DNA from 4 places in the Paenibacillus sp. J22R67 genome. Region 2 is predicted to be linked to each of the others. Evidence: riboswitches for the same ligand, from Rfam matches in the RefSeq annotation. Region 2 holds a riboswitch; each other region holds the start of a gene.
The links. A riboswitch is a leader RNA that binds a small molecule or an ion and turns the genes downstream of it on or off. The one in region 2 is predicted to bind cyclic di-AMP.
Positions count from the first base shown of each region.

Region 1: it holds a riboswitch for cyclic di-AMP, as region 2 does, so the genes downstream of both, AC58VC_RS30510 (CAP domain-containing protein) here and AC58VC_RS08400 (hypothetical protein) in region 2, are expected to answer to the same signal.
Region 3: it holds a riboswitch for cyclic di-AMP, as region 2 does, so the genes downstream of both, AC58VC_RS32410 (APC family permease) here and AC58VC_RS08400 (hypothetical protein) in region 2, are expected to answer to the same signal.
Region 4: it holds a riboswitch for cyclic di-AMP, as region 2 does, so the genes downstream of both, AC58VC_RS35725 (resuscitation-promoting factor) here and AC58VC_RS08400 (hypothetical protein) in region 2, are expected to answer to the same signal.

Region 1 is NZ_JCAUAX010000011.1:52,728-55,854, forward strand. It holds gene AC58VC_RS30500 (ATP-dependent DNA ligase) at 1-552, shown strand, start outside; gene AC58VC_RS30505 (alpha/beta-type small acid-soluble spore protein) at 630-863, opposite strand; cyclic di-AMP (ydaO/yuaA leader) riboswitch at 1,043-1,178, shown strand; gene AC58VC_RS30510 (CAP domain-containing protein) at 1,184-1,852, shown strand; gene AC58VC_RS30515 (GerAB/ArcD/ProY family transporter) at 1,911-2,987, opposite strand; gene AC58VC_RS30520 (hypothetical protein) at 3,004-3,127, opposite strand, start outside.
Region 2 is NZ_JCAUAX010000002.1:508,567-511,693, reverse strand. It holds gene AC58VC_RS08410 (MarR family winged helix-turn-helix transcriptional regulator) at 1-242, shown strand, start outside; gene AC58VC_RS08405 (alpha/beta fold hydrolase) at 297-1,127, shown strand; cyclic di-AMP (ydaO/yuaA leader) riboswitch at 1,186-1,322, shown strand; gene AC58VC_RS08400 (hypothetical protein) at 1,409-1,795, shown strand; gene AC58VC_RS08395 (alpha/beta fold hydrolase) at 1,866-2,705, opposite strand; gene gudD (glucarate dehydratase) at 2,897-3,127, shown strand, end outside.
Region 3 is NZ_JCAUAX010000013.1:64,392-67,518, forward strand. It holds gene AC58VC_RS32405 (NAD(P)/FAD-dependent oxidoreductase) at 1-1,124, shown strand, start outside; cyclic di-AMP (ydaO/yuaA leader) riboswitch at 1,310-1,470, shown strand; gene AC58VC_RS32410 (APC family permease) at 1,568-3,127, shown strand, end outside.
Region 4 is NZ_JCAUAX010000019.1:12,366-15,492, forward strand. It holds gene AC58VC_RS35715 (ABC transporter permease) at 1-437, opposite strand, end outside; gene AC58VC_RS35720 (ABC transporter ATP-binding protein) at 434-1,177, opposite strand; cyclic di-AMP (ydaO/yuaA leader) riboswitch at 1,460-1,653, shown strand; gene AC58VC_RS35725 (resuscitation-promoting factor) at 1,944-3,083, shown strand.

The sequences.
Region 1 (3,127 bases), on a different contig from region 2:
CCCGTTGTATTTTGTGCATTTGACATTTTAAAATACAAGGGAATTGATGTCACCGCATTGCCCCTGCTTAAACGTAAGGAGCTGTTAGACCAAGCTTTCGTCGAGAACAACAGGTACAAGAAGGTGAAGGTTTACGAAGGTAAAGCGGTGGATTATTTTGAGGAAATCCGGCAGGATGGGCTTGAGGGCATCATTTTGAAGTCTAAAAAAGAGAATTTCAAGTACGAATGTAACAAACGTTCCAGGCAGTGGCAAAAAGTGATTAACTGGACTTATGCAGATGTATACATTACTGGTTACAGGAAAAATAACTTTGCTTTATTGGCTTCAATTGATTCAGCGAACGGGCTGAAGATTCCTGTTGGCGTGATTGAGACGGGGGTAACACCTTTGCATCAGAAGGCACTGGATGGTGTGAAGCATCGCTTAGTCTACAAAGAAGACAATCATTTCGCTTATATGGAACCGCGGCTGATGGCCAAAATTAAGACGAAAAGCTGGACGAAAAACGGAAGGCTTCGTTCTCCGGTTTTTATGGAATTTGTGATTTGAAAAAACAAAAAAGACTGGATCACCAAGGAGGAAGTGGTGGTGCAGTCTTTTTCTCTGTACATAAGGTTGTTACATGCTTACATGCGTCTAAAATTCCCGTTATTGCTGCCGCTTAGCTGTTGCTCTGCGATTTGAATCAATCTTCTCGTAATGTGCCCGCCGATTGCACCGGTATCGCGAGTAGCCATGTTGCCATAATACCCGTCCTGAGGAATCTGAATACCTAGTTCCTGAGCGACCTCATATTTCATTTGCTCAAGAGCTGATTTTGCTTGTTGCACAAGTAAGTTATTGCTTCTACTGCTAGCCATCTGGATTCACTCCTTTATTTGGTATGTGAGTATTTTGTGGAAGTTTTGGTTTTTTATTCATGTAACTGGAAAATATTTTTGAAGTGGTTTGGATACGCTTTCATAAAGCAATGGAAAATTTTGAGTCATGTTTTCAAGAAAACCCCGTGTTACAATCGGAAAGATCGATTATGGATCAAAAACTTAGAAGGCCGAAGCTTCTTAGGAAGCACGGGGGACCCATTCTTTGGGGTGAAGCCGCTATCTTAGCGGCCGGGTGATTACTCTTTGACCCGAATCCGACAGCTAACCTCGCAGGCCGCAAAAAGGAGAGATTTCTTATGTTGAAACGTTACAAAAAGCTAGTCGTTACCGGCGCTATTGGACTGAGTGTCCTTATAAGCTCTAGCGCGGCCATGGCTGCATCCGCCACGCACACAGTGTCAGGCAACGATACCATGTGGTTGATTTCCCAGAAGTATGGCGTGAGTCTCACTTCGCTCATTAAAGCGAACCCTCAGGTTGCCAACCCCAATGTGATCTGGTCCGGGATGAAGTTGAACATTCCTGGCAGCACGGGTACAAGTGGCGGTTCTCAGACACCAGCCCCTGCTACACCAGCTGTACCTTCGCCAGCGCAATCGGCTTATGCCAGCCAAGTCGTTACGTTAGTTAACCAGGAGCGGGTAAAAGCTGGGCTACAAGCGCTAACTAGCGATAGCGCGCTTACAGCTATGGCGTTGGACAAAGCCAAAGATATGTATAACAACGGCTATTTTGATCATACGTCGCCGACCTATGGGTCACCTTTTGATATGATGAGCACTTATGGCATTCGTTATTCCTACGCAGGTGAGAACATTGCCAAAGGACAGCCTACACCTGATGCCGTCATGGAAGCATGGATGAACAGCACGGGTCACCGTCAAAATATTTTGAGCCCCAACTTCACCAAGATCGGTGTTGCCTATTATAATGGAGAATGGGTGCAGGAATTTATCAGCAACTAATCAGCAACTAAGTCAGAAAAACCCTTGAGATTTCCCAGCCGGGAAATTCCCAAGGGTTTTATTTATATTTCCATTTAGCAACTCCCCACATCAAAAGTGGCAGACAGATCGCATGGATAGGTAAGAAAAAAGGGATCGCGATTTTTTGCGGAAAAAGCACAGAACTATCGATAAAGTCCCGCGGTATCAAAGTAAGAAGCGCGGTAACCGGTGCTACGAACCACATCATTCGTCGCCATTTTTTCAGGCCAAAGCTTTGGGCTGTGCCATATGTGCAGATAAAAAAGTAGAGGGATACTTTAGTGAACACACTAACAATCCAAATAGCGATAACAAAGGAATCGAGATTTTGAAAAAAGTCATAGTAGGAAATATAACGAATCAAATTAAAGTATGGATAAGTTTGGCCCGAAGCGGTGAGGTGTCCAAAAACAGAAACGATTAAGAAAGTCGAAATACTTGTTAACAAACCTGCTGCAGCCACCCCAAGTATAGCCGGTTTCACCCCCGTTTGGGGTTTTGAAAGAAATCCCATGATAACGAGCAGAAGGATGCAGTCCCCAAGAAACGTTGAAGTCGGCAGCGCTCCCTTCAAGATTGTCATCGCGCCGGTATCCACATAGATGGGAAGGATATTGTTAATGTGGATATTTTTTAGACTGAGCAGAAGAGGAATTGCAATCCCAAACAGGGTTAAAGGCCCAAGAATTTCGCAGCATCTGGCAATGACCTCTATACCTGAGAAGGTTACATAGATCGCAACAAGGAGCATGCCAAGAATCGGGACAAGGATCGGAGTTCTAGGCAGAATCGTCGCGACGATGAACTCTGAATATTGCCTTAGGATGATCGCAAGCACGCTATACCAGAAGATCAAATATACCACAATGACCACATAGCCGATGTATCGACCCAATAACCGCTTGGAAAATTCCATCATGGTTTGCCCTGGATGAGCCAGGTTCAACCGAGAACTAACAAATGCGACCCCTACACCTATCCCGGTTGCGCAAATGGTTGAAAGCCAGGCGTCTTGCTTCGCAGTTTGGATAGACGGATTAATCGTCAGTAGAATGGTCATACCCAGCTGCATGGTCAATATCATCCAGAATAATTGTTTCCCGCCGATCTGCATGTCCGTAAGTGCTCCTTTAACGATCTAAGAGTTTACCGAGAGGGTAGAAAATGTAATTCACGAGCTGCGTCGGACCCGGCATGCCCGGATTCATGACTAATGAGATCGCAAGAATCCAGCATAAAGCCAAGATAGAGAGA
Region 2 (3,127 bases):
AAGATAAGTCTACTGTGACTGCACTCGTTGACAAATTGGTGCGTATCGGCTATGTGACTAAGGAAAGGGACAGCGAAGATTCAAGGGTCGTATATGTTGCCTTAACGCCAAGAGGGGAGGAACTGAAGCCTGTATTTGAAACCATATCCCAAGAAATGTTAGACGTATTTTACTTTAATATCTCGGATCAAGAAAAAGAAGAATTGCTGCGAATTCTAATGAAAATTTATCACAATTTTTAATTTTTTTTGTTCTAATAGTTTGACGTCAAACTAAATAACGAGGAGGAGCTTTTCATGAGAGATTATACGAAAGATTTGCCAGATCATAGGGTGAAATACATCGGAGAAAATGATCTATTCTTAGAAGTATTCGAGGGAGATGACCTTCCAGAGGCAAATCCAGAAAGACCTCCACTTTTATTCGTACACGGTGCTTACACGGGCAGTTGGATGTGGAGTAAATACATTCCTCACTTTATAAATAAAGGATGGCAATGTTATGTTATGAATTTAAGAGGACATTACAAGAGCAGAGTGCTCGATTTGACAAATGTATCCTTCGAAGATTATTTGGAGGATATGTTGGAGGTACTGGCTGAATGTGGTGTTCCTCCGATTCTCATTGGCTTTAGTATGGGTGGAATATTGAGCCAGAAGCTGGCTGAGACGGTTGAACTCGTAGGCTTGGTGGTGATTGATACAAGTATAAGCAAGGAAGTTTATGAATCTGTACCTTACAAAGAAATAGGACAAATGACACTGGGAAGCATCATGCCTGCCCCAACCCGAGAAGATTATTCAAGTATAGATGAATCGGTAGATGACATTGATTTTCAGAGAAAATATTTGGCTATGGAGTCGTTAAAAGCATTTAACGCTTTTTATTATTCATTGGGATCAAACGGTGGAATTTCGATAGACAGCAGGTTGATAGATATGCCAAGTTTGGTTATTAAGGCAGTAAATGGTGAGGAGGATGACATGCGCGGGAAGGTGACGGCTGAGCATCTCCATGCTGAATATACGGGGCTTTGGAATACAACGCACACCGGCCTGCTAGTCGGGCAAAGATATAAGGAGGTAGTAGATCGAATACTAGTTTGGTTGAAAGGCATGCATGACTAATGACATAGCAGATATAAGAAAATATTACTATTGCTTCTCTTTAAACATTGGAGTAAATTGATAAAATACGCTTAATTCTTTAGATTAAAGAAGCGGGGGAACCAAGTTTCCTGGGGTGAGTACACATATATTGTGTTAGGGTTAACTTTCAACCCGAATCCGTCAGCTAACTTCGTCAGCGTAGAAAGAAAAGGTTAGAAACATTAATTGGAACCCTGTTACATGAGGTTCTATTCCCTCGCTTCCTTTTTCTCTTCTAGAGAAAATAGGAGGAACTAGACATGCTGCTTACGAGAGTAACCAATGGGTTGAAGAATCTTATTCAAGTGAAGAGATCCAACGATTCTTTACAACGTCAACACGAGATTCTTCATTTAAAACAGCGGTTAGAGGAATTCGACATTCAATTTCCGAATTTGGCTTACCAACCATCAGGCGTCGAAACACAGACATTAATGGAAATAAGCAAAACGGTCGCTCAAAACAATGAGCTGCTCAATCAACTAAGTTCCGAAAAGGAATTAGCGGTTGAACAATCACTAGCCAGTCGTGTCGGTACTTCCCCGCAAATCCTGGAGGATCATCACAATTTTATCGTAACTATGGCGCATATCCTCAGTGGTCCGTATCCTTGCCTCAGAGAGTACATTAGCAGCAGTACTATTTAACTATCTTCAACAATAGAGAAGGAGCTTGCCTGCGGGCAGCTCCTTTTTTGTTAATTTAAGTAACGGAACTTCAAGTATAGATACGGCCAAAAAAGCGCTTGATAAGCTCGGAAACATGCTGGCTTTGTTCTTCGAGAACAAAATGCCCTCCACATAAAAAATGAGTTTCCACACATTTCAATAATTTTCCAAAGGTTAGAGCCCCTTCTATCGTAAATATAAAATCATTTTTGCCCCAGGTTATCAGGGTAGGAGGTTGATACGTTTGCAAGTATTGCTGCCAAGCGGGATATTGTTCTACGTTTTTGCGATAATCGTAGCCCAGTTCCAGCTGGATTTGGTCATTGCCTGGGCGATCCAAGAATAATTGGTCCATTAAATAACCATCGGGGCTAATCAGATAAGGCTGGCACACGCCAGTAACATATTGCATTTTGGTAAAATCAAAGGTTACTAGCTTGGCAAAGGCTGCCTCTGTTGCAGGACTTCGATCGGCCCAGAGTGCTTTGAAAAGATCAAAGGGTTTTCCTAACCCGTTTACACTTACCACGGCATTCTGAATAACGAACCCAAGAATGCGCTGTGGATTACGAATAGCCAGTCTGAATCCGATAGGACCCCCATAATCATGGGTGTACAAAATATAATGAGAAATACACAGATTATCAATAAGCTTTTCAATCATCATAGATAGATTCTCGAAGGTGTACGAATAGTCTTCTACGGTAGGCATGCTGCTATTACCAAATCCAAGATAGTCAGGAGCAATGACGTGAAATCGGTCTGATAGTAGAGGAATTAAATCCCTGAACATATGGGATGAGCTTGGAAAACCATGAAGTAGGATGATTGTTGGATTGTAAGGACTTCCGGCTTGGCGAAAAAATAGATCCCAACCATCAATCTTCATTTTTTTATAATGTACCATGATTTCAACTTCCTCTCCGGCGAGCTCATACTATTCCCTAACAAAAATATGTGAATTTGACGTATTTAAGTACTTAGGAGCTAGAGGACGTGGTACAATTTAGCATAAGGTAGCTAGTTAGTTTTCACATTCATTAAACCGGTATTCATCCAAATGAGAGGGAGAGACCAGACATGAAACAAGAACTACTAAATGAGCAATCGAGAAACCAGACTTCCCGTACACCAATTATTACCGAACTTAAGGTTATTCCAGTTGCAGGGCACGATAGTATGCTCTTCAATCTTAGTGGGGCTCATGCTCCATTCTTTACACGTAATATCGTCATTCTTAAGGATAGTGCAGGGCATACGGGCGTAGGTGAAGTACCAGGCGGTGAGAATATTCGTAAAACGCTTGAAGAT
Region 3 (3,127 bases), on a different contig from region 2:
TGAACAAACACGATTATCACTACATGACGACGCATCTGCATATGCCGGCAGCTGGTACTGATCATCATGAAAATGCGCGTGTAGCCATTAAGGAACTGATCGATGAGCGGAAAATTCATTTTATTAAAGCGACGGTTAGGCAGATTTTGCCTGAGGAGAAGAAGGTTGTTCTGGCGGACGAAGTCCTTACTTACGATTACCTGGTAGTGGGGCTTGGAAGTGAAACGGAAACCTTTGGTATTCCAGGACTGCGTGAGTATGCGATGACGATTAACAGCATTAATAGTGTCCGCTTCATACGCCAACATACGCAGTACATGTTCGCTAAATATAAATTGGACTCCAAGCATAAGGAATATTTGACCATCGTCGTTGGAGGCGCAGGTTTCACAGGTACGGAGTTTGTTGGAGAATTAGCGGATCGGATTCCTGATCTTTGCCAAATGTTTGACGTTGACCCTGCACTTGTTCAAATCATTAATATCGAAGCATCGCCTACCGCTTTGCCGCCAGGACTGCCGAATGATCTCGTGGAATACGGCATGGAAGTGATGCGCCGCAAAGGGGTTCAATATAAATTATCTACCGCCATTAAGGCATGCGAGCCCGGCGGTGTCCTACTGGGAGACGGCCAATTCATTCCTGCCGGCACTGTTATTTGGTCGGGCGGCGTCCGCGGGAATTCCCTGCTGCAGGATGCTGGCTTCCATGTTCAACGCGGCAGGGTCAAGGTGGATGATTACTTGCGTTCCTTGCAATATCCCGATGTTTTTATTACGGGGGATTGCTCCATTGTCATGAGCCCAGAAGGCACGCCATACCCCGCCAATGCCCAAATCGCGGTCCAGCAGGGCTATAATACGGCAACAAACTTGCTCCATACCCTGAGGGGGAAGCCCTTGCGACCTTTTGCCTATGATTACAAAGGGACGGTCGCCTCGCTGGGTCGCGGAGAAGCTATTGGCATCCTGAAGGTCAAAAAAGTGAAAGGTAAACTTGCCGCATTTCTCAAAAAAATGATCGATGCCCGCTATTTATTTCTCATTGGCGGTATCCCACTCATCTGCAAAAAGATGATTTTTAAGCAAAAACAAGCCACAAGAAAGCGTCATGTGAGAAATTAATTTGACTAAAATACGCTAAAACCTAATGATTCCGACAATAAGCTAGTAAATCAGAGATACTGAAAGGATTATACCATTGTAAGCGGATTATCAAATGAATGTGGGGAGGGAATAATCTTTTTTAAGATTTTTCCCTCCTTTACTATGAGCTAATAAGAGAGTAGTATCAACTCGTACGTTAACAGTTGAATATTTCGCTTAATTTTCTATTCAGAAAAGCGGGGGAACCATAGGTTTCAACGGGGTGAGTAAGGTGCGTCTTGTCGCATGCGGCAGATACCTTTAGGGCAGATTTCTCGCAGCCCGAACCCGTCAGCTAACCTCGTAAGCGGTCGTGAGAAAGGAGAACATGTGGCTAAGCACAAGGTCTATCCTTGTGTTTTTTTGCGCTTAAAAATGGGAAATCAAGCTGAAAACTAGGTTATTTGGAGGAATTTCAAAGCATGACAAGTGACTCACTGAAAAAGATTGTATTCGGTAAACCGCTGAAATCGGCGGAGCTGGAATCTGAGAAAATGCAGGTATGGAAGGCTCTGCCCATCCTATCTTCGGATGCCCTGTCTTCGGTAGCCTATGGCACGGAGCAGATTTTGCTAGAGCTTGCGACTGTTGGGGTTGCTGCTTTTGCTTTCTCATTGCCGATAGCAATCTCGATTATTGCTTTAATCATGCTTCTTGTTTTGAGCTATCGCCAGGTGATTGAGGCCTATCCGATGGGCGGCGGAGCTTACATGGTGGCCAAGGAAAATTTGGGAATGATGTCGGGAAGACTGACTGGGGTTTCACTGCTGATTGATTACACGTTAACCGTTGCGGTTTCGATTTCGGCAGGTGTGCAGGCGATAACGTCGGCTTTCCCAGTTACAGTGCCTTATATTGTCCCCATAGCCTTAGTGCTCGTCTGGGTGATGGTTTGGCTGAATTTACGGGGTACTTCTGAATCCGGCACCGTGTTCGCGATTCCAACGTACTTTTTTATCCTGTGCATACTGCTCCTGATTGGTAAAGGGATCTTCGATATGCTGACAGGATCCATGAACACGCATGAGTTTCAAGTGGTTCCCAGCTCGATGACGAGCTCACTTACATTGTTTGTCATTCTAAAAGCTTTTTCATCCGGCTGCTCGGCCGTGACAGGTATTGAGGCGATCTCGGATGCGGTGCCGCATTTCCGTACGCCATCTGTCAAAAATGCCAAGAGAACCCTGGCTTCCCTCGGTACTCTGCTGGCTATTGTCTTTGGCGGTGTCACCTTGCTGAGCTTGGGTTATGGGATTGCACCTGATCCGCACGGACATACTTCGGTCTTGTCGATGGTTACGGAGCAGGCATTTGGGCGTGGAATCATGTATTATGCGACACAGATTGGCACCATGCTGATCCTGGTGTTGGCTGCGAATACGAGCTTCAACGGGTTTCCGATCCTGGCGTCTATTATGGCTCAGGATAAAAACTTCCCGCGCATGTTCTCGTACCGGGGAGATCGGTTGTCGTTTCACTACGGGATCGTAACGTTAGGCGTTTTGGCAAGTATCTTGCTCGTCATTTTTAAAGGAAAAACCGATGCACTCATTCCACTTTATGCGATTGGCGTCTTTTTATCTTTTACCCTTGCCCAAAGCGGTTTGGTCCGCAAATGGTTCAGAGAACGTCCGGCCGGCTGGATCGGCAAGTTCGTAATTAATGGTCTGGGGGGAATTGTTTCCCTTGCTGTTTTGATTATTTTCTGTATTACCAAATTTAGCGAAGGCGCTTGGATTGTTATTATTGTGACGCCGATTTTACTTTGGGGAATAACCAAAATTAGCAATCACTATGATGATGTAGCCAAACAGCTGCGCATTGATATCACGCAAGAACGCGTATGCACGAAAGAACCTGTGATCATAGTGCCTGTAGCAGGCATTCACCGAGTGGTGGCGCAGTCTTTGAATTATGCCAAATCCTTATCTCCAAATGTCATTGCTTTCTACGTATCGTTTTCGGATGAGGATGAAGAGGCG
Region 4 (3,127 bases), on a different contig from region 2:
AAGGCAAGCATCCATAAGAAATGCTGTTCGTCATGACCGAGGCAGTGATGATATAAGGGCCATAATACGACCCATGCCAGAAATGTCCAAAAGGCTTGCAGCGCCAAGCTGTACTTGAATCCGCCGCGGAAGTAGGGGCCCATCTGATGTTCAATACGCAGTAAAAACATACGGTCTGCGCTTCTGGCTAGTGTGCGAATCGGGCTTGAGGATAACAAAGGTACAAGCAGCAAAAGGACGATCCACAGATAGGGATAATCTGTCGGAAGGCGCTGTAGTATTTTTGCATAATAATAGGAAGAAAGGATGACAAGAAATAACAGGAAGCCAAAAAAATTACTGCGCGCTGCATACTGCAGGTAGCCCATGGATTCCTTCATATAATGTTCAAACCTCTTCTGCCATAGGGCACGGGTATCCATGTCCATCGCTTTCATACCAGTTCTCCTTTTACAAGCTTATAGAAGATGTCGTCCAGTGACGCTTGCTGGAGCCCTGTTTGCTGACGTAATTCGACTAAATCGCCTTGGGCGACCATGTGTCCTTTGTGCAGGACGACATAGTTATCGCAATATTTTTCAATCGTAGACAAAATATGCGAAGATATGAGGAATGACGCGCCACGTTGCTTCATTTTGACCATTAACTCCAGCAATGAGCGGATGGCTAACGGATCGAGTCCGAGAAAAGGTTCATCAATGATGTAGAGGGAAGGTTCGATTAAGAACGCATTCATGATCATGACCTTTTGCTTCATCCCTTTGGATAAATGGCTTGCGAAGGAATTGAGCTTGTCCTGCATGTGAAACTGTTCGAGCAGCGCTTGTGAACGGGAGAGATAGTCATCCTTCGTTAAGCCGTAGGCCATGGCGGTTAACTCCAGGTGTTCACGAATGGTTAACTCTTCATATAGCTCTGGACTTTCCGGTACATAAGCATAAGTGGCACGGTAAGGCAGCGGATCTTCGGCTAACGTCAAACCGTTAATTTTTACCCAACCCCTTTGTGGTTGAAGCAGTCCAAGGATGTTCTTGATGGTCGTACTTTTTCCTGCGCCATTCAGTCCGATCAATCCCATCATTTCACCCTGACGAATTGTAAATGTGAGGTCGTGAAGAACGGGCTTATTTGGTAAATATCCCCCGAATAAAGAGTCAACTTGTAATATGGGACCCATCTCAGTGCCTCCCTAAATATCTAATTATTGGAATTTATACATCAGTTTCATACCTGATAATTATAAACAAATTTAGTTTAGAAGCCTAGTTTAAGAGTGAAAACACGAAGAAACTTAGTATTCGTACGTTATAGTGAGATAAATGTAGATAAAAAGTGGTTTTGTTTTGAAAATAAGCTATTTTTAAATGATTTAGCCCTTTTTAGTAGGTGTCAATCCCTTTACAGGCAGAGATTAACAGCGTAATATACTTTTCATAATAACTTAATAACCAATTTGCCATTTTTCCATTCGCTGAGTTCCAATTATGGGAACGGGGGAACCACTGTTAACTTATAAAGCGGTATCGCTGACGAAGTAAACAGAGTGAGTAACAGGGGTGAATCTTGGACGTTTAACGGAAGTTTACGTCTGAGTAGGGCGACTCTCACGTCCGAATCCGTCAGCTAACCTCGTAAGCGTAAGAGAGGTAACGATTGTCGTTCGTGCTATTTGTGTATTTTTACTATGCAAACTAAGCCAGCGAGAAGAGTCCTCTTCTTGCTGGCTTTTTGTCCCCATAAGGACCTTTAACTGTTTCGGACGATTAATCACAGCCCGGAATTCATAGGATGATGAATAGCAAAGCTGGGTGGGACGACCAGAACGCAGCCGTTTCTTAGCAGCTGCCGATGGACGACACGTTAAGTTAAATTAAAAACCTTAGTCGCGTCAAATTTATTCATGCTGTAACCTGGCGGCGAGGCTTTGAAGGAGGACCGAAGAAGTGGGCAGTATCTCTTTTAGCGAGACCCATGTAAAACGATCATCCAGCATGTCCTTCGCATTGCGATGGAAGCATGAAAACTTGCGTTTGATTTTAAGCCTGGCTATAATCTCAATCGCAATGACTTTCATGTTTTTGGTGTTGTTGTACGGTACGGCTACCAAGAGCGTATCCGTGGTTGTGAATGGACAAGAAACCGTTGTGCATACGAAGCAATGGGTCCTGCAACGCCTACTGGATGAACAAGCCATAACGATTGGTGAACACGATGAAATATCTGCAGACCCTACTGCTACAATCAAGGGCGGGGACAAATTCGTCATCGAACACGCTTCTCCAATTCAATTGACTGCTGATGGAAAGACCACCACTGTTTACACAACTGCAAGAACGGTTGAAAGTGCATTGCAACGTTTACATATTGCACTTGGGGAGCACGATAAGCTGACTCCCGAACCGACATCCTCTTTGAGCACTGGCGATGAAATCAAAATCGTCCGTGTCAAAAAAGAGACGGAAGAAGTAACAGAGCCGATCGCATTCGACACGGAGAAGAAAAGTGATGCATCGCTGCTTAAAGGTAAAGAGCAGGTCGTTCAAGAAGGTAAAGAGGGCGTACTTCTGAAAAAGAAAGAAAAGACTTACGAAGATGGCGTGTTAGTTGCAGAAGCTGTTGTAGGTCAAGAAGTACAAGAACAAAGTGTTAAAAAAGTAGTGTCGATTGGCACGAAAAATCCCGTTGTTGTTCTATCAGCATCATCCCCTAGTGTGGATGAAGTTTCTAAGAATGGTGTGACATTTGGGTATAAACAAATCCTTAAGAATGTGAAGCTCACGGCTTATTCAGCGGGAGCCGATTCGACAGGGAAATCCGAGGGTACTCCTGGGTACGGTAAGACGTATACAGGAACTACGGTTACTGAGGGCAGAACGATTGCGGTTGATCCGAAAGTTATCCCACTGGGTTGGTGGGTTTACATTGAGGGCGTTGGCTTCCGTCGTGCTGAGGACATCGGTAGCGGTGTGAAAGGCCAAATGATCGATGTCTACTTTGAAGATCATGGCTATGCCAATAAATTCGGAACGAAGCAAGGCTACACGGTCTATGTCGTAGGACCGAAAAAGCCGTCTGAAAATTAACGTGTAAACGTCTGTTTCAGCGGGAACAATGTCAATATACGTTG